Linked DNA regions of Aquibium microcysteis. The protein of the gene in region 1 binds, or shares a complex with, the protein of each later gene. Links are inferred from orthologs where the notes say so. Each region holds a gene or a part of one and is shown in the gene's direction. Other genes may lie near its edges. The genes, in order: ccmE and ccmB.

Region 1 (10,304 bases):
AGGTGCGCGAGGGAACGGCGAGCCGGCTCGACGGCAAGTTCCCGTCCGAGATCGAACCTCTGGCCAACGAGACGAACGCGCTGATCGAGAACAACCGGCGGATCGTCGAGCGTTCGCGCACGCAGGTGGGCAACCTCGCGCATTCGCTGAAGACGCCGGTGGCGGTGCTGCTGAACGAAGGCCGCGCCATGGGCGGGGCCAAGGGCGCACTGATCGTCGAGCAGGCCTCGGCCATGCAACAGCAGGTGGAGCACTACCTCCAGCGCGCGCGCATCGCCGCGCAGCGCGACAGCGTCGTCTACCGCACGCCCACCCGCGAGGCGCTGCAGCGTCTCGTGCGCGTGTTCCGCAAGGTCGACGCGACGATCGAACTCGCTTTCGACGAGCCCGGCCGCGAGGTGATCTTCGCCGGGGAGCGCGAGGATTTCGAGGAGATCACCGGCAACCTGCTCGAGAATGCGATGAAATGGGCCAGGAGCCGCGCCCGCGTAAGTCTCGGCGAAAAGGCGGGCGCGGTGCTCCTGACCATCGAGGACGACGGCCCGGGCATCCCCGAGGACAAGGCGCGCGAGGCGTTGCGGCGCGGCAGGCGGCTCGACGAGAGCAAGCCCGGAACCGGCCTCGGCCTGTCGATCGTCAACGACCTCGTGCGCGAGTATGGCGGCGAGCTCAGACTGCTGCGGTCGGACCTCGGCGGGCTGAAGGCGGAGGTGCGGCTGCCGGGCCCGGGGTGAGGCCCCGAAGCCAAGTCCGGTCCGGCGGCGATCGAATGACGAAGCCGGCGCAGTGTGGCGGCTCGTGCGCCATCCGGCGGTTGACCTCCATCGACACGGTCGCCGCGCGTGGAGCGAAGATGCCGTCGTCATGGGCGTGGCCATAGCGAACGCGGAGCAGCTCCTCTTCATGCGCCGGCATATCCGGAACCGGACGGAACGGTCGCCGTTCACACCCTGCAGGAAGAGCATGTCCCCGGTGCCCGTGCGGCCTTTCGCCCGGGCCAAAATTCCGACATACATGAACCCTATCGGGCCGGTTCGGCCGGCGGATGAGACAGGAGAGCGGATGCGCAGGACGACTGGACGGCTCGTGGCTGCGCTTGCCATCATGGGCCTCGGCGGCTGCACGACGATGTCGATCACCGGCTCGGAGGCGACGCGGCCCGCGACGGCCGATTCGATCATCGCGGCAATGAAGGGCGGGCTGATCGGGGGTCCTCTCGGCGCCAGCCTCAGCTCCCGCGACCGCCGCAGGGCGCTCGAAGCCGAGTATCGCGCGCTCGAATACACCGCGCCGGGAACGCCGGTGGCCTGGCGCAGCGAGGACGGGCGCATCAGCGGTCGCGTCGTCGCCGCCCAGCCCTATCGCGTCGGTTCGCAGGACTGCCGCCAGTACAGCCATTCCGTCGGGGCGGGCGCGGAGGAGAACGACGCGCGCGGTACCGCCTGCCGCAGTCCGAACGGCAGCTGGACACCGCTCACCTGACGTCGCGGATGCCGCGTGAGGCATCCGGAGCGGAATTTCCATGCGGGCGCCGCCAAATAGCCGCATGGGGAGACGATTGGAATGCGGTCCAACCCCCGCTATGTGAGACCGCATGGTGTTCTGGATCGTCCTCGGGCTGCTCACGGTCATCGCGAGCCTCGCCATCATCCTTCCGCTCGCCGGCTCGCGCCGCGAGGTGGCGGGCGCGCGCGAGCATGACCTCGAAGTCTATCGCGACCAGCTGGCCGAAATCGAGCGCGACGCCGAACGCGGGCTGATCGGCGTGGACGAGGCGGCCCAGGCGCGCGCCGAGATCGGCCGCCGTATCCTGAAGCTCGACGCGTCTGGCGAGGGCGAGGGGCATACGGCGCGCGCGAACACGCTGGTGCGCGGGCTCGCGATGGCGGCGGTCGTCGCGGTACCGGTGACGAGCTGGGGCCTCTACTCCGCGATCGGATCGCCGGATATGGCCGGCCAGCCGCTCGCCGAAAGGCTCGCCAAGGATCCCGCGTCGTCCACGATCGACGAACTCGTCGCCCGTGCCGAAGCCCATCTGCGCGCGAATCCCGAGGATGGCCGCGGCTGGGACGTGGTGGCGCCGATCTATCTCAGGCTCGAGCGGGCGGGCGAAGCGGCGACCGCCTTCCGAAACGCGATCCGGCTGCAGGGCGACAGCGCGCAGCGCTGGACGGGCCTCGGCGAAGCGTTGATGGCGGGTGCCGGCGGCGTGGTCACGGCCGATGCGGCCGCGGCCTTCGAACGGGCGGCCGTGCTCGATCCCGCCGACCCGCGGCCGCGGTTCTTCCTTGCGACGGCAAAGGCCCAGGAGGGTGACCTCGCCGGGGCGGCCGACGACCTCGGCGCGCTCCTGTCGACGCTCGAGGCGGACTCGCCCTGGCGGCCGGTCGTGGAACAGACGCTGGCGCAGGCCACCGCAGAGGCGCAGCGCCGCGCAGCGGCGGCCCCCGGTCCGTCGAGCGAGGACGTGGAGGCGGCCGCGGCACTTTCCGATGCGGAGCGTGCGGACATGATCCAGGTCATGGTCGAGCGGCTCGACGAGCGGCTAAGGCAGAACCCGCAGGACGCCGAAGGGTGGCAGCGCCTCGTCCGTTCCTACCTCGTGCTCGACCGCAGGACGGATGCACGCGATGCACTGGCCCGCGGCGTCACGGCGCTCGGCGCCGACACGCAACAGGCCCGCGACCTGACGGCCTTCGCCGCCGGGCTCGGGCTCGGGGATGAGCAACAATGATGAAACGAAAGCGAAAACGCCTGACCATCATCGCCGGCGGGCTGACCTTCCTCGGTGCGGCTGCCGGCCTGACCTTCTATGCCCTGGGCGAGAAGTCGTCCTATTTCTACATGCCTGCGGACCTCGCTGGAGCCAGCATCGCGCCCGGCCAACGCATCCGGCTCGGCGGGCTGGTCGAGGAGGGTTCGGTCGAGCGCGGCGGCGGCACCCGCGTCGCCTTCGGCGTCGAGGATGGCGCCGGCAAGGTCAAGGTGGTGTATGACGGTATCCTGCCGGATCTGTTCCGCGAGGGGCAGGGCGTGGTGACGGAAGGCGCGCTCGGTACCGACGGCGTCTTCGTCGCCGACAGCGTGCTGGCCAAGCACGACGAGACCTACATGCCGAAGGAAGTGGCCGACAGCCTCAAGGCGCAGGGCGTCTGGCAGCCGGAATAGCGCGGAAGGGGAGGACTGCGGACCATGGTCGAGACCGGACATTTCGCGCTCGTGCTGGCCTTCGTGCTGTCGCTGGTGCAGTTCGTGCTGCCGCTGATCGGCGCGCGGACCGGCGACGCCCGGCTGATGGCGACGGCGGGGCCGGTGGCGGTGACCGGCTTCGCGATGACGGCGATCTCGTTCGCCGCTCTGACGATCGCCTACATCCTGTCCGACTTCTCGGTCCTGAACGTGGTCCAGAACTCGCACTCGCAGAAGCCGATGCTCTACAAGATCACCGGCACCTGGGGCAACCACGAGGGCTCGATGCTGCTGTGGGTGCTGATCCTGACCTTCTTCGGAGCGCTGGTGGCGTCCTTCGGGCGCAACCTGCCGGCGACGCTGCGCGCCAACGTGCTGGCGATCCAGGGTCTCATCGGCGCCGCCTTCTTCCTGTTCATCATCGCCACGTCGAACCCGTTCATCCGGGTGGACCCGGCACCGGTCGAGGGGCAGGACCTCAATCCGATCCTGCAGGACGTGGGCCTGGCGATCCATCCGCCGCTTCTCTACCTGGGCTATGTCGGCTTCTCTGTCTGCTTTTCCTTCGCCATCGCGGCACTGATCGAGGGCCGGATCGACGCGGCCTGGGCGCGCTGGGTGCGGCCATGGACGCTGGCCGCCTGGATCTTCCTGACCGGCGGCATCGCCATGGGTTCATACTGGGCCTATTACGAACTCGGCTGGGGCGGCTTCTGGTTCTGGGATCCGGTCGAGAACGCCTCCTTCATGCCATGGCTCGCCGGGACCGCGCTGCTGCATTCGGCGATCGTGATGGAACGGCGCTCGGCGCTGAAGATCTGGACGCTGCTGCTCGCCATCATGGCCTTCTCGCTGTCGCTGCTCGGCACCTTCCTGGTGCGCTCGGGTGTGCTGACCTCCGTCCATGCCTTCGCGACCGACCCCGCCCGCGGCGTCTTCATCCTGATGATCCTCGTCTTCTTCATCGGCGGAGCGCTGATGCTGTTCGCATGGCGGGCGCAGACGCTGACGCCCGGCGGCATCTTCGCGCCGATCTCGCGCGAGGGTTCGCTGGTGCTCAACAACCTGTTCCTGTCGACGGCGGTGACGACGGTGCTGGTCGGCACGCTCTATCCGCTGGTGCTGGAATCGATCACCGGCGAGAAGATTTCCGTCGGCGAGCCCTTCTTCAACCTGACCTTCGGTCCGCTGATGGTGCCGCTGCTGCTGGCCGTCCCCTTCGGCCCGCTGCTCGCCTGGAAGCGCGCCGATCTGTGGGCCGCTTCGCAGCGTCTGTTCTTCGCCTTCGGCGGTGCGGTGCTGGTCATGCTGGTGACATACGCCTTCGTCGACCGGGCGTCGGTGCTGGCGGCCTTCGGCATCGGGCTCGGCACCTGGCTGGTTCTCGGTGCCCTGACCGATCTCGCCGCAAAGTCCGGCATCGGCAGCGTTCCGCCTCGCGTCGCCTTCCGCCGTTTCACGGGACTGCCCCGTTCGGCGCATGGCACCGCGCTCGCCCATCTCGGCGTTGGGCTGACGACGCTCGGCGTCGTGGCCGTCATGTCGCTGCAGACCGAGCACATCCTGACCATGAAGCCGGGCGAGAGCGTCAGGGTTGCCGGATACGATCTGCGCTTCGAGGGGCTGCAGCCCTATCGCGGCCCGAACTACACCGAGGATCAGGGTCGCTTCCTGCTGCTCGATTCCGACGGCCGGACGCTGACGGAGATCGTCTCGTCGAAGCGCATCTATCCGGCGCGGCAGATGCCGACGACCGAAGCCGGCATCGCCACCCGAGGCGTCAGCCAGGTCTATGTGGCGCTGGGCGACGCCGTCGACGACGGCGGCATCGTCGTGCGCATCTGGTGGAAACCCCTGGTGACGCTGATCTGGCTCGGCTGCGTGGTGATGATGGTGGGCGGCACGCTCTCGCTGCTCGACCGGCGTCTGCGCGTCGGGGCGCCGGCGAAGCGCCGGAAGCGGCTCGCCGCGGCGGAGACCGCGGCATGACGGGCCTTCTGCGCCCGCTGCTGGCGGCCTTGCTCGTGGCCCTGGCGGTCGCCATGTCGGCCGGGGCGGCCCGCGCGGTGCTGCCAGACGAGGTGCTCGACGATCCGGCGCTGGAGGCGCGGGCGCGCGAACTCTCGACGCATCTGCGCTGCCTCGTCTGCCAGAACCAGTCGATCGACGATTCGAACGCCGAACTGGCGCGCGACCTGCGCGTCCTGGTGCGCGAGCGGCTGGTGGCGGGAGACAGCGACGACGAGGTGATCGATTTCGTCGTCGCGCGCTACGGCGAATTCGTGCTGCTGAAGCCGCGCATGAACCTGCGCAATCTCGCGCTGTGGGCGACGCCCGTGGTGGTGATCGGCGCCGGCGCCGTCTTCCTGGTGACGCGCCGTCGGCGCAGAGCGGGACCCGGCGACCGGCTGTCGGCCGACGAGGAGGCGCGTCTCGGCAAGATTCTGGAAGAGACCGACAGAGCCGGCTGATAGGCTTGGCCTCCGGATCGAACGGGAGGACGCCCCATGCAGCCGATGACCAGCCGCGCGAGCTTTTCGGGCCATTCCGGCGCGAGCCTTGCCGCACGCCTCGACATGCCGGACGGGCGGGTGCGGGCCTTCGCGCTGTTCGCCCACTGCTTCACCTGCTCGAAGGACCTCCTTGCCGTCCGCCGCATCGCGGCCGACCTCGCCCGCGCCGGCATCGCCGTTCTTCGTTTCGATTTCACCGGCCTCGGCTCGAGCGAAGGCGAATTCGCCTCGACCAACTTCTCGTCCAACGTCGCCGACCTGCTGGCGGCGGCCGACTGGCTGCGGGAGAACCACGCCGCACCCGCGCTCCTGATCGGCCATTCCCTGGGCGGCGCGGCCATGCTGGCGGTGGCGGCCGACATTCCGGAAGCGCGCGCCGTGGTGACCATCGGCGCGCCGGCCGACGCCGACCACGTGCTGGCGAATTTCGGTGCGGACCTCGAGACGATCGAGCGCGAGGGACAGGCCCTTGTGACGCTGGCGGGGCGCGGCTTCCGCATCGCCCGGCAATTCGTCGAGGACGTGCGCGGCGTGCGCCTCGCCGAGCGCATCCGGGCGATGCGCAAGCCGCTGCTGATCCTGCATTCGCCGCTCGACGAGACGGTGGGCATCGACAACGCGACGGCGATCTTCATCGCCGCGCGTCATCCCAAGAGCTTCGTATCGCTCGACCGGGCCGACCATCTGCTGACCCGCGCCGAGGACGCGGCCTTCGCCGCCTCCGTCATCGCCGGCTGGGCGTCTCGCTACCTGGATGCTGACACGCCTCAGGGCGAAGCACCGGTCGAGCACGTCCGCGTGACGGAGACGGGCGAGGGCAAGTTCCAGAACGCCGTCCAGGCGGGCCGGCACCGGCTCTTCGCGGACGAGCCGGTCTCGGCCGGCGGGCTCGACACCGGTCCGTCGCCTTACGATTTCCTGTCGATCGCACTCGGCGCCTGCACGTCGATGACGCTGCGCATGTATGCGGACTTCAAGAAGCTCCCGCTCGGCCGCGTCAGCGTCGACGTCAGCCATGCCAAGGTCCACTCCAGGGACTGCGAGGACTGCACCGACGAGGAACGCGGCTCGGGCAGGCGCATCGACCGCTTCGAACGCGTGATCTCGATCGAGGGCGAGCTGCCGGCGGAACTTGCAGACAAGATCGAGGAGATCGCGGGGAAGTGCCCGGTGCACAGGACGCTCGAGGGTCACTCGAAGGTGAGGACAGTGGTTCGGGCACGATAGCGCCTGCGCCCGCTGCCCACCCCGACCGGCGCTGCGACGGGATGCCGTCCCTGCTCCGATCCGCCGTATCGGCTTTGCCCGCGGCGGAGTATCCGGGAACCTTACCAACATTTCATGCGCCGGAAATGGCGCCGTAATGTGCGGTTGCCTAAATCCCTGTCCGAGGATGTCACACACATCCGAACCCGAAAGGACAGGACACGATGAACTCTCCATTCTCCCCCAAGTCGACCGCCGGCAAGCGCTTTGCAGCCGCCGCCGCATCGGTCGCGATCGCATCGGCGATCGGCCTCGGCGCCGTGACGAGCGGAACCGTCCCCGTGTTCGCGCAGGCCGTCCGCGTCGAGACGCAGCAGCAGCCGGGCTTCGCCGACGTCGTCGAGAAGGTCTCGCCGGCCGTCGTTTCCGTGCGCGTGAAGGCCAAGATGCAGCCGGCGGCGGCCGGCCCCGAGGGCATGTTCGGCCAGGGCTTCGAGAACCTGCCGGACGATCATCCGATGAAGCGCTTCTTCCGCGAGTTCCGCGGCTTCGAGAACGGGCCGCGCGCAGAGCGCAACCGCCCGGAGCGCGCACGCCCGGTGTCGCAGGGGTCAGGCTTCTTCATCTCCGAGGACGGCTACCTCGTGACCAACAACCACGTCATCGACGGCGGCTCGGAATTCACGGTCGTGATGGATGACGGCACCGAGATCGGCGCGACGCTGGTCGGCTCCGACCCGCGGACCGATCTCGCTCTCCTGAAGGTCGACGAGGAACGCACCTTCACCTACGTGACCTTCGCCGACGATTCCAAGGTCCGTGTCGGTGACTGGGTGGTGGCGGTCGGCAATCCCTTCGGCCTCGGCGGCACCGTCACCGCCGGCATCATCTCGGCGCGTGGCCGCGACATAGGTGCCGGTCCCTATGACGACTTCATCCAGATCGATGCGGCGGTGAACCGCGGCAACTCGGGCGGACCGGCCTTCAACCTCAATGGCGAGGTCGTCGGCATCAACACCGCGATCTTCTCCCCCTCCGGCGGCAATGTCGGCATCGCCTTCGCGATCCCGGCGTCGACCGCGAGGGACGTGATCGCCTCGCTTCGGACGAGCGGAACGGTGGAGCGCGCCTGGCTCGGCGTCCAGATCCAGCCGGTGACCGAAGAGATCGCCGAATCGCTCGGGATCAAGGGGACGGATGGCGCGCTGGTCTCGCAGCCGCAGGCCGACAGCCCAGCGATGAAGGCCGGCGTCGAGCCGGGCGACATCATCGTCAAGGTCGACGGCAAGGCCATCAAGTCGCCACGCGAACTCGCCCGGACCATCGGCAACATGCAGCCCGGCGTCTCGGCGGAACTCACGGTCCTGCGCGACGGTACCGAGCAGACCGTCACGGTGAAGCTCGGCGAGATGCCCGGCATGGAGCAGCAGGCTTCGCTCGACCAGAGCGAAGAGCAGGGCAGCGTCCTGGAGGGCTTCGGCCTCACCGTGACGCCGTCCGAGGACGGCGCGGGCGTGGTCGTGACCGACGTGCTGGCGGGCAGCGACGCCGCCGATCGCGGTATCCAGGCCGGCGACGTGATCACCTCCGTCAACTCCCAGTCCGTGACCAGCGCAGCGGCCGTCGAGAAGGCGGTCAGCGATGCGTCGAAGGCGGGCCGCAAGGCGGTGCTGTTCCAGATCAAGCGGGACGACACCAACCGCTTCGTCGCGCTGCCGGTTCAGCAGGGCTGATCGCAGGGCGCGTTTCGTCCGCGTGATCGAGGGCGGCGGGCTCTGCCCGCCATGAACGACGGCAGCGGGGCAACCCGCTGCCGCTTTTCCACAGGGGCGTGAAGTGGACATTGCTGCAGTTCAGAAGCCCGAAATCACGTATAGGTCGGGCATGAAGATTCTCGTCATCGAAGACGACCGGGAGGCTGCGGACTATCTGCAGAAGGCGCTGGCCGAGGCCGGCCATACCGCCCATGTCGCTGCCGACGGCGATTCCGGCTTCACGCTGGCCGACGAGGGCGACTACGACGTGCTGGTCGTCGATCGCATGCTGCCGCGCCGCGACGGGCTGTCGCTGATCGCCGGCCTGCGGGCACGCGGCTCGGAAACGCCGGTGCTGATCCTCTCGGCGCTTGGCGAGGTGGACGACCGGGTGACCGGGCTCAGGGCCGGCGGGGACGACTACCTGACCAAGCCCTATGCCTTCAGCGAGCTGCTTGCCCGCGTCGAGGTGCTGAAGCGGCGCTCCGGCGGCAAGGACGTCGAGACGATGTACCGGGCCGGCGACCTGGAACTCGACCGGCTGTCGCACACCGTGCGCCGCGCCGGCCGCGACATCCCGCTGCAGCCGCGCGAGTTCAAGCTGCTCGAATACCTGATGCGGCATGCCGGGCGGGTGGTGACGCGCACGATGCTGCTGGAAAACGTCTGGGACTATCATTTCGACCCGCAGACCAACGTCATCGACGTGCACGTGTCGCGCCTTCGCGGCAAGATCGAGAAGGGCTTCGACAAGCCGCTGCTGCACACCATCCGTGGCGCCGGCTATATGCTGAAGGCCGACTGAACTTGGCTGTCGGTGCGGTCTTCCGCGGCGCGGCCGCCCGGCTCTCCGCGCTGATGAGGACGACGGCCGCCCGGCTGTCCGCACTCTATCTGCTGCTCTTCGGCGTCTGCGCCATCGGCCTGGTGGTCTACATGACCTCGGTCTCGGTGCGGATCCTCGTCACCCAGACGCAGGAGACGATCAACGAGGAATCGATGAGCCTCGTGCGCGCCTACGAGCGCGGCGGCCTGCCGTTCCTCGTGCGCGTGGTCGAGCAGCGCGCGCGCCAGCCGGGCGCCAACCTCTATCTCATCGCCGATCCGAATGGCCGCATCCTGTCGGGCAACGTCGAGAGCCTCGAACCGGGCGTGCTGGAGACCGTCGGCTGGACCACGCGTCCCTTCTTCTACAAGCGCTACGGCGAGCGCGGTCCGCTGCAGCCGCCTCCCGAAGACGCAAATGCACCCGCGCCCGGAGCGCAGCCGCCGCACGCGGCCATGGCGCTGGTGCTGCGCCTGCCGAACCAGCTGATCATGCTCGTGGGTCGCGACCTCGGCGAGCCCGAACGCTTCCGCAGCGTCGTGCAGCGCGCCCTGATCCTGGCGCTCGGCACGATGGGCCTCGGCGCGTTCCTGATCTGGTACTTCGTCGGACGCACCGCACTGCGGCGGATCGACAGCGTGTCCGAGGCGAGCAGGCGCATCATGGGCGGCGACCTGACGGGTCGCCTGCCGGTGACCGGCGCCGGCGACGAATTCGACCGCCTCTCGGAGAACCTGAACGCCATGCTGGCGCGGATAGCCGTGCTCAACGAGGGCTTGAAGCAGGTCTCGGACAACATCGCCCACGACCTCAAGA
Region 2 (10,093 bases), 1.8 Mb from region 1 along the record:
CTCGCCAGCCTCCGCTGCTGCGGAATGCGTGACGAGCAGGGTGGCGGCGGCAAGCGCCAGCCTGAGGCGACGGCTGAGTGTCATGTCGATCTCGGTGCTTCCGGGACGATCGCTGTCCCGTTCCAGCGCATTCAGACAATAGTCGGCGGGCAAGTTCAACAGGAAGTCACGTTGCGGTGAGACGATGATCGGGCATACTGCGCCCGCACGTGGCGAGGACCGGATGGAAACGCTTCTCACGGCTATCGATTCCTACTGCGAGCGAACCGGCCCGGAAATCTGGTCGGAACCGCTCAACGCGGTCTCCAACCTCGCCTTCATCCTGGCCGGCCTGTGGGGGCTCCGCGAGGTTCGGCGGCACCGTGCCGGCGCGTTCGCCGAGGTGCTGGCCTGGTGGGTGATCGCCATCGGCGTCGGGTCGGCGCTGTTCCACACCTTCGCCAACGTGCTGACCGTGTGGATGGACGTGGTGCCCATCGCCGTCTTCACCCTGGCGCTGACCGTCTTCAACCTGCGCCGGTTCGTCGGCCTGTCGCGCCCGGCGACCCTCTTCGCCTTCGTCGCCTTCTATGCGGTGGCCGCAGTTCTGACCGCGGCGCTGCCGGACGGGGTGCGGGAGGCGAGCAACGGCACGTCGGGCTACCTGCCGGCCTTCCTGGCGCTCGCCTTCTTCGGCGTCCTGCTGGTGCTGAGGGGCCACCCGGCCGGATGGTACGACCTCGCCGCCGCCGCGATCTTCGTCGTCTCGGCGGCCTTCCGCTCGGTGGACGCCGCCCTGTGCGAGGCTTTGCCGATCGGCACGCATTTCCTCTGGCACCTGCTGAACGGGCTGATGCTCGGCGTGCTGCTCGCCTCGGTCGCCCGCTACGGCCGGCCGGGCGGCAGCCCTGCCGCCGACCGCGTGCCGGCTGCAGCCTGACCGCAGCACAAGAAAAGGCCGCCGGGATTGCTCCCGGCGGCCGCGATGGTCCCGACGTTTCGGCCGGTCAGGCCGCGAGATCGCGCAGCACGTACTGCAGGATGCCGCCGTTCCGGTAGTAGTCGAGCTCGTCCAGCGTATCGATGCGGCAGACGATCGGCACTTCGCGCGTCGATCCGTCCGCATAGGTGACCTTGGCCGCCATGGTCTGGCGCGGCTTGATCGTCTCCAGCCCGTCGATCGTCACCGTCTCGTCGCCCTTCAGCCCGAGCGAGGCCCAGGAGGTGCCCTCCTCGAAGACGAAGGGGATGACGCCCATGCCGACGAGGTTGGACCGGTGGATGCGCTCGAAGGACTGCGCGACGACCGCCTTGACGCCGAGCAGGTTGGTGCCCTTGGCCGCCCAGTCGCGCGAGGAGCCGTTGCCGTATTCGACGCCGGCGAAGATGACCAGCGGCACGCCTTCCTGCTTGTACTGCATGGCGGCGTCGTAGATCGACATCTCCTCTTTCGAGGGATAGTGGATCGTGTAGCCGCCCTCGCGGCCGTTCTCGCCCAGCATGAAGTTGCGGATGCGGATGTTGGCGAAGGTGCCGCGCATCATCACCTCATGGTTGCCGCGCCGCGTGCCGTACTGGTTGAAGTCGGCGACGCCGACGCCGTGGTCGGTCAGGTACTTGCCCGCCGGCGAGGCGGCCTTGATCGAACCGGCCGGCGAGATGTGGTCGGTGGTGATCTTGTCGCCGAACAGGCCGAGGATGCGCGCGCCCTTGATGTCGCCGACGTCGACGGCCTTCTGGCCCATGCCGACGAAGTAGGGCGGGTTCTGCACGTAGGTCGAGTCGTCGTCCCAGGCATAGGTCTCGCCGGCCGGCACCTGCACGGCCTGCCAGTTCTCGTCGCCCTGGAACACTTCGGCGTATTTCTGCTCGAACAGATCGCGCGTGACGTGCTTGTGGATGAACTCCTGGATCTCCTGGTTGGAGGGCCAGATGTCCTTGAGGAAGACGTCCTTGCCGTCGCGGTCCTGGCCGATCGGCTCGGTGGTCAGGTCCTTCGCCACGGTGCCGGCGAGCGCGTAGGCCACGACCAGCGGCGGCGAGGCGAGATAGTTGGCCTGCACGTCGGGCGAGATGCGGCCCTCGAAGTTGCGGTTGCCCGACAGCACGCCGGCGGCGATCAGGCCCTTGTCGTTGATGGTCTTCGATACCGGCGCCGGCAGCGGGCCGGAATTGCCGATGCAGGTGGTGCAGCCGAAGCCGACGAGGTTGAAGCCGATCTGGTCGAGCTCCTTCTGCAGGCCCGACTTCTCGAGATACTCGGCGACCACCTGGCTGCCGGGGGCGAGCGAGGTCTTCACCCAGGGCTTCTGCTTGAGGCCGAGCCGGTTGGCGTTGCGCGCGAGCAGGCCGGCGCCGATCAGCACCGAGGGGTTCGACGTGTTGGTGCAGGAGGTGATCGCCGCGATGGCGACGTCGCCATGGCCGAGGTCGAAATCCTCGCCCTCGACCTTCCAGCGCCTGTCGGCCTCGGAGGCGTCCTTCTTGTACTCCTTGACCAGCGACTGAGCGAAGCCCGAGGCGATGTCTTCGAGCGGGATGCGGCCCTCGGGACGCTTCGGGCCGGCCATCGACGGCACGACCGTGCCGAGGTCGAGTTCCAGCGTATCCGTGAACACCGGCTCGACGGCGCCCGGCATCCAGAACATCTCCTGCGCGCGGCTGTAGGCCTCGACGAGGGCGATGCGGTCGGCCTTGCGGCCGGAGACGGTGAGGTAGTTCAGCGTCTCCCTGTCGACCGGGAAGAAGCCGCAGGTGGCGCCATATTCCGGACCCATGTTGCCGATGGTGGCGCGGTCGGCGAGCGTCATGTTGGCGAGGCCCTCGCCGTAGAACTCGACGAACTTGCCCACCACGCCCTTCTTGCGCAGCATCTGCACGACGGTGAGCACGAGATCGGTGGCGGTGACGCCTTCCTTGAGCTTGCCGGTGATCTTGAAGCCGATGACCTCCGGCAGGAGCATGGAGACCGGCTGGCCGAGCATGGCCGCCTCCGCCTCGATGCCGCCGACGCCCCAGCCGAGCACGCCGAGACCGTTGATCATGGTGGTGTGCGAATCGGTACCGACGCAGGTGTCGGGATAGGCCACCGTCTCGCCGTCCTCGTCCTTCGTCCAGACGGTCTGGCCGAGATATTCGAGGTTGACCTGGTGGCAGATGCCGGTGCCGGGCGGCACGACGCGGAAGTTCTGGAAGGCCTGCTGGCCCCACTTCAGGAAGCGGTAGCGCTCGCCATTGCGCTCGTATTCGAGATCGACGTTGCGCTTGAAGGCCATCGGCGTGCCGAACTCGTCGACGATGACCGAATGGTCGATGACGAGGTCGACCGGCACCAGCGGGTTGATCTTCTGCGGATCGCCGCCGAGCGCCTTGATGCCGTCGCGCATCGCCGCGAGATCGACCACGGCCGGAACGCCGGTGAAGTCCTGCATCAGCACGCGCGCCGGGCGGTAGGCGATCTCGTGGCCCGCGGTGCCCTTGTCGACCAGCCAGGCCTTGATGGCCTCGATGTCGGCCTTGGTGACCGAACGGCCATCCTCGTTGCGCAGCAGGTTCTCCAGCAGCACCTTCATCGAGAAGGGCAGCCGCGCGATGCCGTCGAGCCCGTTCTTCTCGGCCTCCACGAGGCTGAAATAGGTATAGGCCTTGTCGCCGACCTGGAGGGTCCGGCGGCAGTTGAAGCTGTCGAGAGAATTTGACACGTACGATCCCTAACTGTTCGTTGCCGATGTGGAAACGGACGCCAGTGCATCACGCGCAAAGGTGCGGGTACGGTCATTTCCGCTGTCCGCTTCCGGGCGCTCCCCTCCTCGCGGAAGATGCGCCGGTCCGGCTCGATTGGTCTCCATGCCGACCGCTGGCACGGTTGCTGACCTCTTAGAGAATTTCTAAAGAGAGTGCCAGTGTCGCGCGCGGGAATTATGCTGCGACGCACATGCGACTTTCAGCCCAGAAAGGGACGATCCGCAATGCGCCTCGTGGCGGACCAACTGGACGGCGAGCGGGGCGGCGAGACGATCTTCTCGGGCATCTCCTTTTCGCTGTCGGACGGCGAGGGGCTGCTCGTCACGGGCCCCAACGGATCGGGCAAGTCGACGCTGCTGCGCATCGTGGCGGGCCTGCTGCCGATGGCCGGTGGGACGGTGCGGATCGAGGGCGGCGAACCGGACTGGCCGGACGTGATGTCGGCCTGCCACTATCTCGGCCACCAGAACGCGCTGAAGCCGGCGCTGACCGTCACCGAGAACCTCTCCTTCTGGCGCGACTATCATGGCGAGCCGCATCTGCCGGTGGCCGAGGCGCTGGAGATGGTGGGGCTGGAGGAGATCGGCCACCTGCCGCTCGGCTATCTCTCGACCGGCCAGAAGCGCCGCATCGCCATCGCGAAACTGCTGGTCTCCTACCGCCCGGTCTGGATGCTCGACGAGCCGACCGCGGGGCTCGACCGCGCCTCGGAGGCGCAGTTCGCGAAGCTGATGGCCGCGCATCTGGAGGACGGCGGCATGATCCTCGCCGCGACGCACCTGCCGCTCGGGCTGGAATGGGCGCAGGAACTGCGGATGGGTCAGTGATGGAACAACGATCAGCGATGCGTTCTGTTGCGCCCCCCTCTGTCATGCCGGACATCTCCCCCACGAGGGGGGAGATCGGCCGTCATGAGCGCTTTCGCCAATCACCAGCGTTGCAGGGGAGGCGTGGCGGGAGAGGCCAGGTGATCTCCCCCCTCGTGGGGGAGATGGCCGGCAGGCCAGAGGGGGGCGCCGCAGAGCGTCTTCGCTTCAGGCTCATGAGCGACGACCGATGCTAGCCCTCTACCTCCGCGACGTGCGCCTCGGCATCCGCGCCGGCGGCGGGGCGCTGGTCGGCATCCTGTTCTTCCTCGCCGTGGTGGCCGTCATCCCCTTCGGCGTCGGGCCGGACCTCAACCTGCTCGCCCGCATCGGGCCGGCGATCCTGTGGATCGGGGCGCTTCTGGCGAGCCTGCTCGGGCTCGACCGGCTGTTCCAGGCCGACCGCGACGACGGCTCGCTCGACCTGCTGATCATCGCCGGCGAGCGCCGCATGCTGGCGCTGGCGGTGTTCGTGAAGTGCCTGGCGCACTGGACGTCGAGCGTGCTGCCGCTGGTGATCGCGGCGCCGCTGCTCGGCCTGTTCATGAACATGGAGCCTCTGGGCATCGGCGCAGCGACGCTGACGCTGTTCTTCGGCACGCCGGCCATCGCCTTCATCGGCGCGGCGGGTGCGGCGGTCGCGGTCTCGCTGCCGCGCGGCGGGCTGCTGGTCTCGGTGCTCGTTCTGCCGCTGGTGATCCCGGTACTGATCTTCGGCGTCTCGGCGAGCTACGGTGCCGTCACCGAGCCCGACCCCTTCCTGCCGCCCTTCCTGCTGATGACGGCGATGACGCTGTTCTTCGCCGTGCTCGGCCCGGTGGCGGCGGCAGCGGCGCTGCGATGGTCGGCCGACTGATGCAAGCCGAAACCGACCTCGCGCGGCTGCTCGCGGCCATGTCGCCGCGGCTGGACGAGACCGTCTACGTCTTCGCCACGCTGCCCGCGGGCAGCCCGGAGCCGGCAGGGCTCGCTGCGCTGATGCGCTTTGCCGAGGACGAAGGCACGACGCTGGTGCTGCCGCGCGCGGAGGCCGGGCGGGCGGGCCTCGGCTTCACCTTCCCCTGCCGGCGGATCGTGCTCGAGGTCCATTCGTCGCTGGAGGCTGTCGGCTTCCTCGCCGCCATCCTGCCGCGGCTGGCCGCGGCGGGCATCGGCGTCAATCCGGTCTCGGCCTTTCACCACGACCATCTCTTCGTGCCGGAAGCGCGGGCGGCGGACGCGATGGCGATCCTGGAGGAAGTGGCGCGGTAGACCTGAGCGATTCCGTCGCAGGCCGGAAGCCGCCGCGATCACGCCGCTTTGATGGGCGTCAATTGCGGGAAGCGCTCGATCCCTCTATTGAAGACAGTCATGAGCCAGACCACGCTAGCCACCGCCCGCTGGACGGATCTCGCGAACCCGACGCGCTTCGTCGGCTTCGCGAATGCGGTCGTGCCCTGGCTGGCCGGGCTGACCGTCCTCGTCCTGGCGACCGGCATCTGGATGGCATTCGCCGCCCCGGAAGACTACCAGCAGGGCATCACCGTCCGCATCATGTACATCCACGTGCCCTTCGCCTGGCTCGCCATGATGTGCTATTCGATCATGTCCGCCTCGGCGATCGGCACGCTGGTCTGGCGCCATCCGCTGGCCGACGTCTCGCTCAAGGCCGCCGCCCCCATCGGCGCCATGTTCACCGCGCTCTGCCTGATCACCGGCTCGATCTGGGGCAAGCCGATGTGGGGCACCTGGTGGGTGTGGGACGCGCGGCTGACCTCGGTCTTCGTGCTGTTCCTGATGTATCTCGGCCTGATCGCGCTGACGCGCGCGCTGGACGACCCCGGCCGCTCGGCCCGCGCGGCCGCGATCGTCACGCTCGTCGGCTTCGTCAACATCCCGATCATCAAGTTCTCGGTCGACTGGTGGAACACGCTGCACCAGCCGGCCTCGGTGATCCGCCTCGACGGTCCGACCATCCACCCCTCGATGCTGTGGCCGCTGCTCGTCTGCGCGCTCGGCTTCTCGCTGCTCTTCTTCACCCTGCACCTGATGGCGATGCGCACCGAGATCTGGCGCCGCCGCGTCATCGCCATGCGCCGCGTGTCCGCACGCCGCGCCGACGCTGCGGCGGCCTGAGCCCGATGTCGCACGAACTCTTCGTCGCCGCCGCCTACGGCATCTCCGCGCTCGGCATTCTGGCCCTCGTCGCCTGGAACCTGATCGACCAGCGCGCCCGCAGGACCGAACTCGCCGACCTCGAGGCCCGCGGGGTGCGCCGCCGCTCCGACCGCGCCGGAACCGACAAGCGATGAACGTGGAAGACACCCGGCCCACACGGCCGCGGCGCTGGCTGGTCTTCGTGCCGCTCGCGCTGTTCCTCGCCCTGTCCGGGCTGTTCCTGGCGCAGCTTCTCTCCGGCCGCGACGTCTCGACCATCCCCTCCGCGCTGATCGGCCGGCCGGCGCCGCAGACCGACCTGCCGCCGCTCGACGGCACCGGCCTGCCCGGCCTCGCCAGCGCCGCCTTCGAGGGCCAGGTGACGCTGGTCAACGTCTGGGCCTCCTGGTGCGCGCCGTGCCGGCAGGAGCACCCGCTGCTCATGCAACTGGGTCAGGACGACCGCATCCGGATCGCCGGGCTGAACTACAAGGACAAGCCCGAGAACGCCCGCCGCTTCCTGGGCGAACTCGGCAATCCCTACGACGCCATCGGCACCGACGATGCCGGCCGCACCGCCATCAACTGGGGCGTCTATGGCGTGCCCGAGACCTTCCTCGTCGGCCGCGACGGCACCATCCTGTGGAAGCACGTCGGCCCCTTCACGCCGCAGAGCGTGACCGAGGAGCTGATGCCGCAGATCGAGAAGGCGCTGGCGGCGGGTTGACCGGCTTCCCCTCCCCCTTGCGGGGAGGGGCCAGGGGTGGGGGTGGAGACGCCACGCGCGTTGGCCCAGCCAAAGCTCCTCTCCGCCGCTTTCCCCCGATTGGCAACGTCGCGCCGCCGCCCTATCTTGCGCCTCCATGGTCTATCCCCTGTCCCCGATCTTCGCCCGTACCGTCCCCGATGGCGACACGCATGAGCGTGCCGTCTGCGAGACCTGCGGCTTCGTGAACTACGAGAACCCGAAGATCGTGGTCGGCTCCGTGGTGCGGCACGACGGCAGGATCCTGCTCTGCCGGCGCGCGATCGAGCCGCGGCACGGCTTCTGGACGGTGCCGGCCGGCTTCATGGAACTGCACGAGACGCCGGAGGACGGCGCCCGCCGCGAGGCCCGCGAGGAAGCCAACGCGGCGCTGGCGATCGACGGGCTGCTTGCCATCTACTCGGTGCCGCGGCTCTCCCAGGTGCAGCTGATCTACCGCGCCACGCTGGCCGAGCCGGTCTACGCGGCCGGCGAGGAGAGCCTGGAGGTGGCGCTGTTCTCCTGGGACGAGATCCCCTGGGGCGACCTCGCCTTCCCGACCGTGCACTGGATGCTGCGCCACGAGCGCATGGTGCAGGATGGCAGGGGCGTGGCGCCCTTCGCCAATCCGCCGGGCGAGAACGGCGACGCACGTCCCCGGTGAAGGAACCGACGCGCCGCGCGCGTCCTCACCACATCGACTTGGCGTAGGCCTCCGCAAGCGCTTCGTCGGCTTCCGCCGCCGTCGCCGCATAGGCGATCTGGTCCTTGAGGATCTCGCCCAGCGTCGGCATCTCCGAGCGCGCCGGCCAGGTCTCGGGCGCCCAGAGATTGGAGCGCATGAACGCCTTGGCGCAGTGCATGTAAACGGACTGGACGGTGACGACGATGACCGTCGTGGGGCGCTTGCCGTCGACGGCGAGGCGCTCGCGCAGGCCTTCGTCCGCCGTGATGCGGGCCCGGCCGTTGAGGCGCAGCGTCTCGTTCATGTTCGGGATCAGGAACAAGAGGCCGACCGCCGGTTCGGCGACGATGTTCTCCAGCGTGTCCAGCCGGTTGTTGCCCGGCCGGTCGGGGATCGCGATGGTGTGGTCGTCGAGCACGGCGACGAAGCCCGGCCTGTCGCCGCGCGGCGTGACGTCGGCGTTCCCGCGACCGTCCGATGATCCGATCAGCAGGAACGGGCTCCTGGCGATGAAAGCGCGGCAATGCCGGTCGAGAAGCGGAAGTTCCTTCCGGATCGGCCCATCGCCGGGTGCCTTGTAGAGGCGGCGCAGGTCTTCGCGGCTGGTGAGAAACTCCATGGGACTACCTCTTCCTGAACGTGTCGTCCGTCGAGTGGCGCATGATGAGCGGCATCTGGCTGAAAGTGAAGATCAGGGTGATGGGCATGATGCCCCAGACCTTGAACGCCACCCATGTATCGGTCGAGAACAGCCGCCAGACCACCTCGTTGACGAGGGCCAGGAAGAGGAAGAACACGCCCCAGCGCAGCGTCAGCTTGCGCCAGCCTTCGGCATCGAGCTTGAAGGCCTCGTCGAAGACGTAGCCCAGCAATGACTTTCCGAAGAAGAGCCCGCCGAGCAGCACGACGCCGAACAGCGTGTTGACGATGGTGGGCTTCATCTTGATGAAGATCTCGTCCTGCAGCCAGAGCGTCAGCGCGCCGAAGACGAAGACGACGACGCCGGACACCAGCGGCATGATCGGCAGGGTGCGGACGAGCAGCCAGGAGACGGTGAGCGAGATCGCGGTCGCGACCATGAAGAGGCCGGTGGCCATGAACAGCGGGCCGCCGAACGCGCCGAGGGCCGGAAACCGCTCGGCAAGCCACTCGCCGCGCGAATTGGCGAAGAAGAAGACCATCAGCGGCCCGAGCTCCAGCGCCAGCTTGAGCAGCGGGTTCATCGGCTTGCGCTTCGGGTCGGCGGGATCGCGCTCGAGGATCGGTTCCTGCATCGTGCTGTCCTTTCGCTTCTGGCCGTGGCGCGGGCGCGGCAGGCTCAGTTCACGCCGGCGATCGCCTTGGCGAAATCGTTCGCCGAGAAGGGTTCGAGGTCGTCGACCTGTTCGCCGACGCCGATGAAATAGACCGGCAGCTTGTGCTTCGCCGCGATGGCCACGAGGATGCCGCCGCGGGCGGTGCCGTCGAGCTTGGTCATGACCAGCCCGCTCACGCCCGCCACGTTGCGGAAGATCTCGACCTGATTGAGCGCGTTCTGGCCGGTGGTCGCGTCCACTGTCTGGAGCACGGTGTGCGGCGCGTCCGGATCGAGCTTGTTCAGCACCCGCACGATCTTTTCCAGCTCCGCCATCAGCTCGGTCTTGTTCTGCAGCCGGCCGGCAGTGTCGATGATCAGCACGTCGGAGCCCGCCGCCTTCGCCTTCTCGAAGGCATCCCAGGCGAGGCCGGCTGCGTCGGCGCCGAGCTTGGTGGCGACCACGGGAGAGCCGGTCCGCTCGCCCCAGATCTTCAGCTGCTCGATGGCGGCGGCGCGGAACGTGTCGCCGGCGGCGAGCATCACCTTCAACCCGCCCGCCGTCAGCTTGGCGGCAAGCTTGCCGATGGTGGTGGTCTTGCCGGTGCCGTTGACGCCGACCACCAGGATCACGTGCGGCTTGA

The links.
Region 2: the proteins of ccmE (region 1) and ccmB are in contact, whole or in part, in a solved structure (PDB 8CE8), measured with the Escherichia coli proteins. The link is inferred for Aquibium microcysteis from one-to-one orthologs.

Annotation. Positions count from the first base shown.
Region 1 is NZ_CP061080.1:5,841,517-5,851,820, forward strand. Bases 1,455-4,450 are described here. They hold ccmE (cytochrome c maturation protein CcmE), read left to right. Parts: upstream 1,455-2,733; coding sequence 2,734-3,168; downstream 3,169-4,450. Other genes in these bases: IAI54_RS27545 (hypothetical protein), read left to right, coding at 1,455-1,482; ccmI (c-type cytochrome biogenesis protein CcmI), read left to right, coding at 1,595-2,734; IAI54_RS27560 (heme lyase CcmF/NrfE family subunit), read left to right, coding at 3,193-4,450. In the rest of the region: IAI54_RS27540 (ATP-binding protein), read left to right, coding at 1-734; more of IAI54_RS27545, read left to right, coding at 1,063-1,454; more of IAI54_RS27560, read left to right, coding at 4,451-5,178; IAI54_RS27565 (cytochrome c-type biogenesis protein), read left to right, coding at 5,175-5,660; IAI54_RS27570 (bifunctional alpha/beta hydrolase/OsmC family protein), read left to right, coding at 5,697-6,929; IAI54_RS27575 (Do family serine endopeptidase), read left to right, coding at 7,133-8,641; IAI54_RS27580 (response regulator transcription factor), read left to right, coding at 8,793-9,467; IAI54_RS27585 (sensor histidine kinase), read left to right, coding at 9,521-10,304. UniProt on the Escherichia coli protein: Heme chaperone required for the biogenesis of c-type cytochromes. Transiently binds heme delivered by CcmC and transfers the heme to apo-cytochromes in a process facilitated by CcmF and CcmH.
Region 2 is NZ_CP061080.1:4,043,336-4,053,428, forward strand. The notes cover bases 3,828-6,612. They hold ccmB (heme exporter protein CcmB), read left to right. Parts: upstream 3,828-4,779; coding sequence 4,780-5,445; downstream 5,446-6,612. Other genes in these bases: ccmA (heme ABC exporter ATP-binding protein CcmA), read left to right, coding at 3,948-4,550; IAI54_RS18875 (ACT domain-containing protein), read left to right, coding at 5,445-5,840; IAI54_RS18880 (heme ABC transporter permease), read left to right, coding at 5,940-6,612. Outside these bases: IAI54_RS18850 (DUF1223 domain-containing protein), read right to left, coding at 1-84; IAI54_RS18855 (ceramidase domain-containing protein), read left to right, coding at 224-919; aconitate hydratase AcnA, read right to left, coding at 987-3,680; more of IAI54_RS18880, read left to right, coding at 6,613-6,704; heme exporter protein CcmD, read left to right, coding at 6,710-6,880; IAI54_RS18890 (DsbE family thiol:disulfide interchange protein), read left to right, coding at 6,877-7,452; IAI54_RS18895 (NUDIX hydrolase), read left to right, coding at 7,589-8,134; IAI54_RS18900 (pyridoxamine 5'-phosphate oxidase family protein), read right to left, coding at 8,160-8,774; IAI54_RS18905 (septation protein A), read right to left, coding at 8,779-9,429; signal recognition particle-docking protein FtsY, read right to left, coding at 9,474-10,093. UniProt on the Escherichia coli protein: Required for the export of heme to the periplasm for the biogenesis of c-type cytochromes.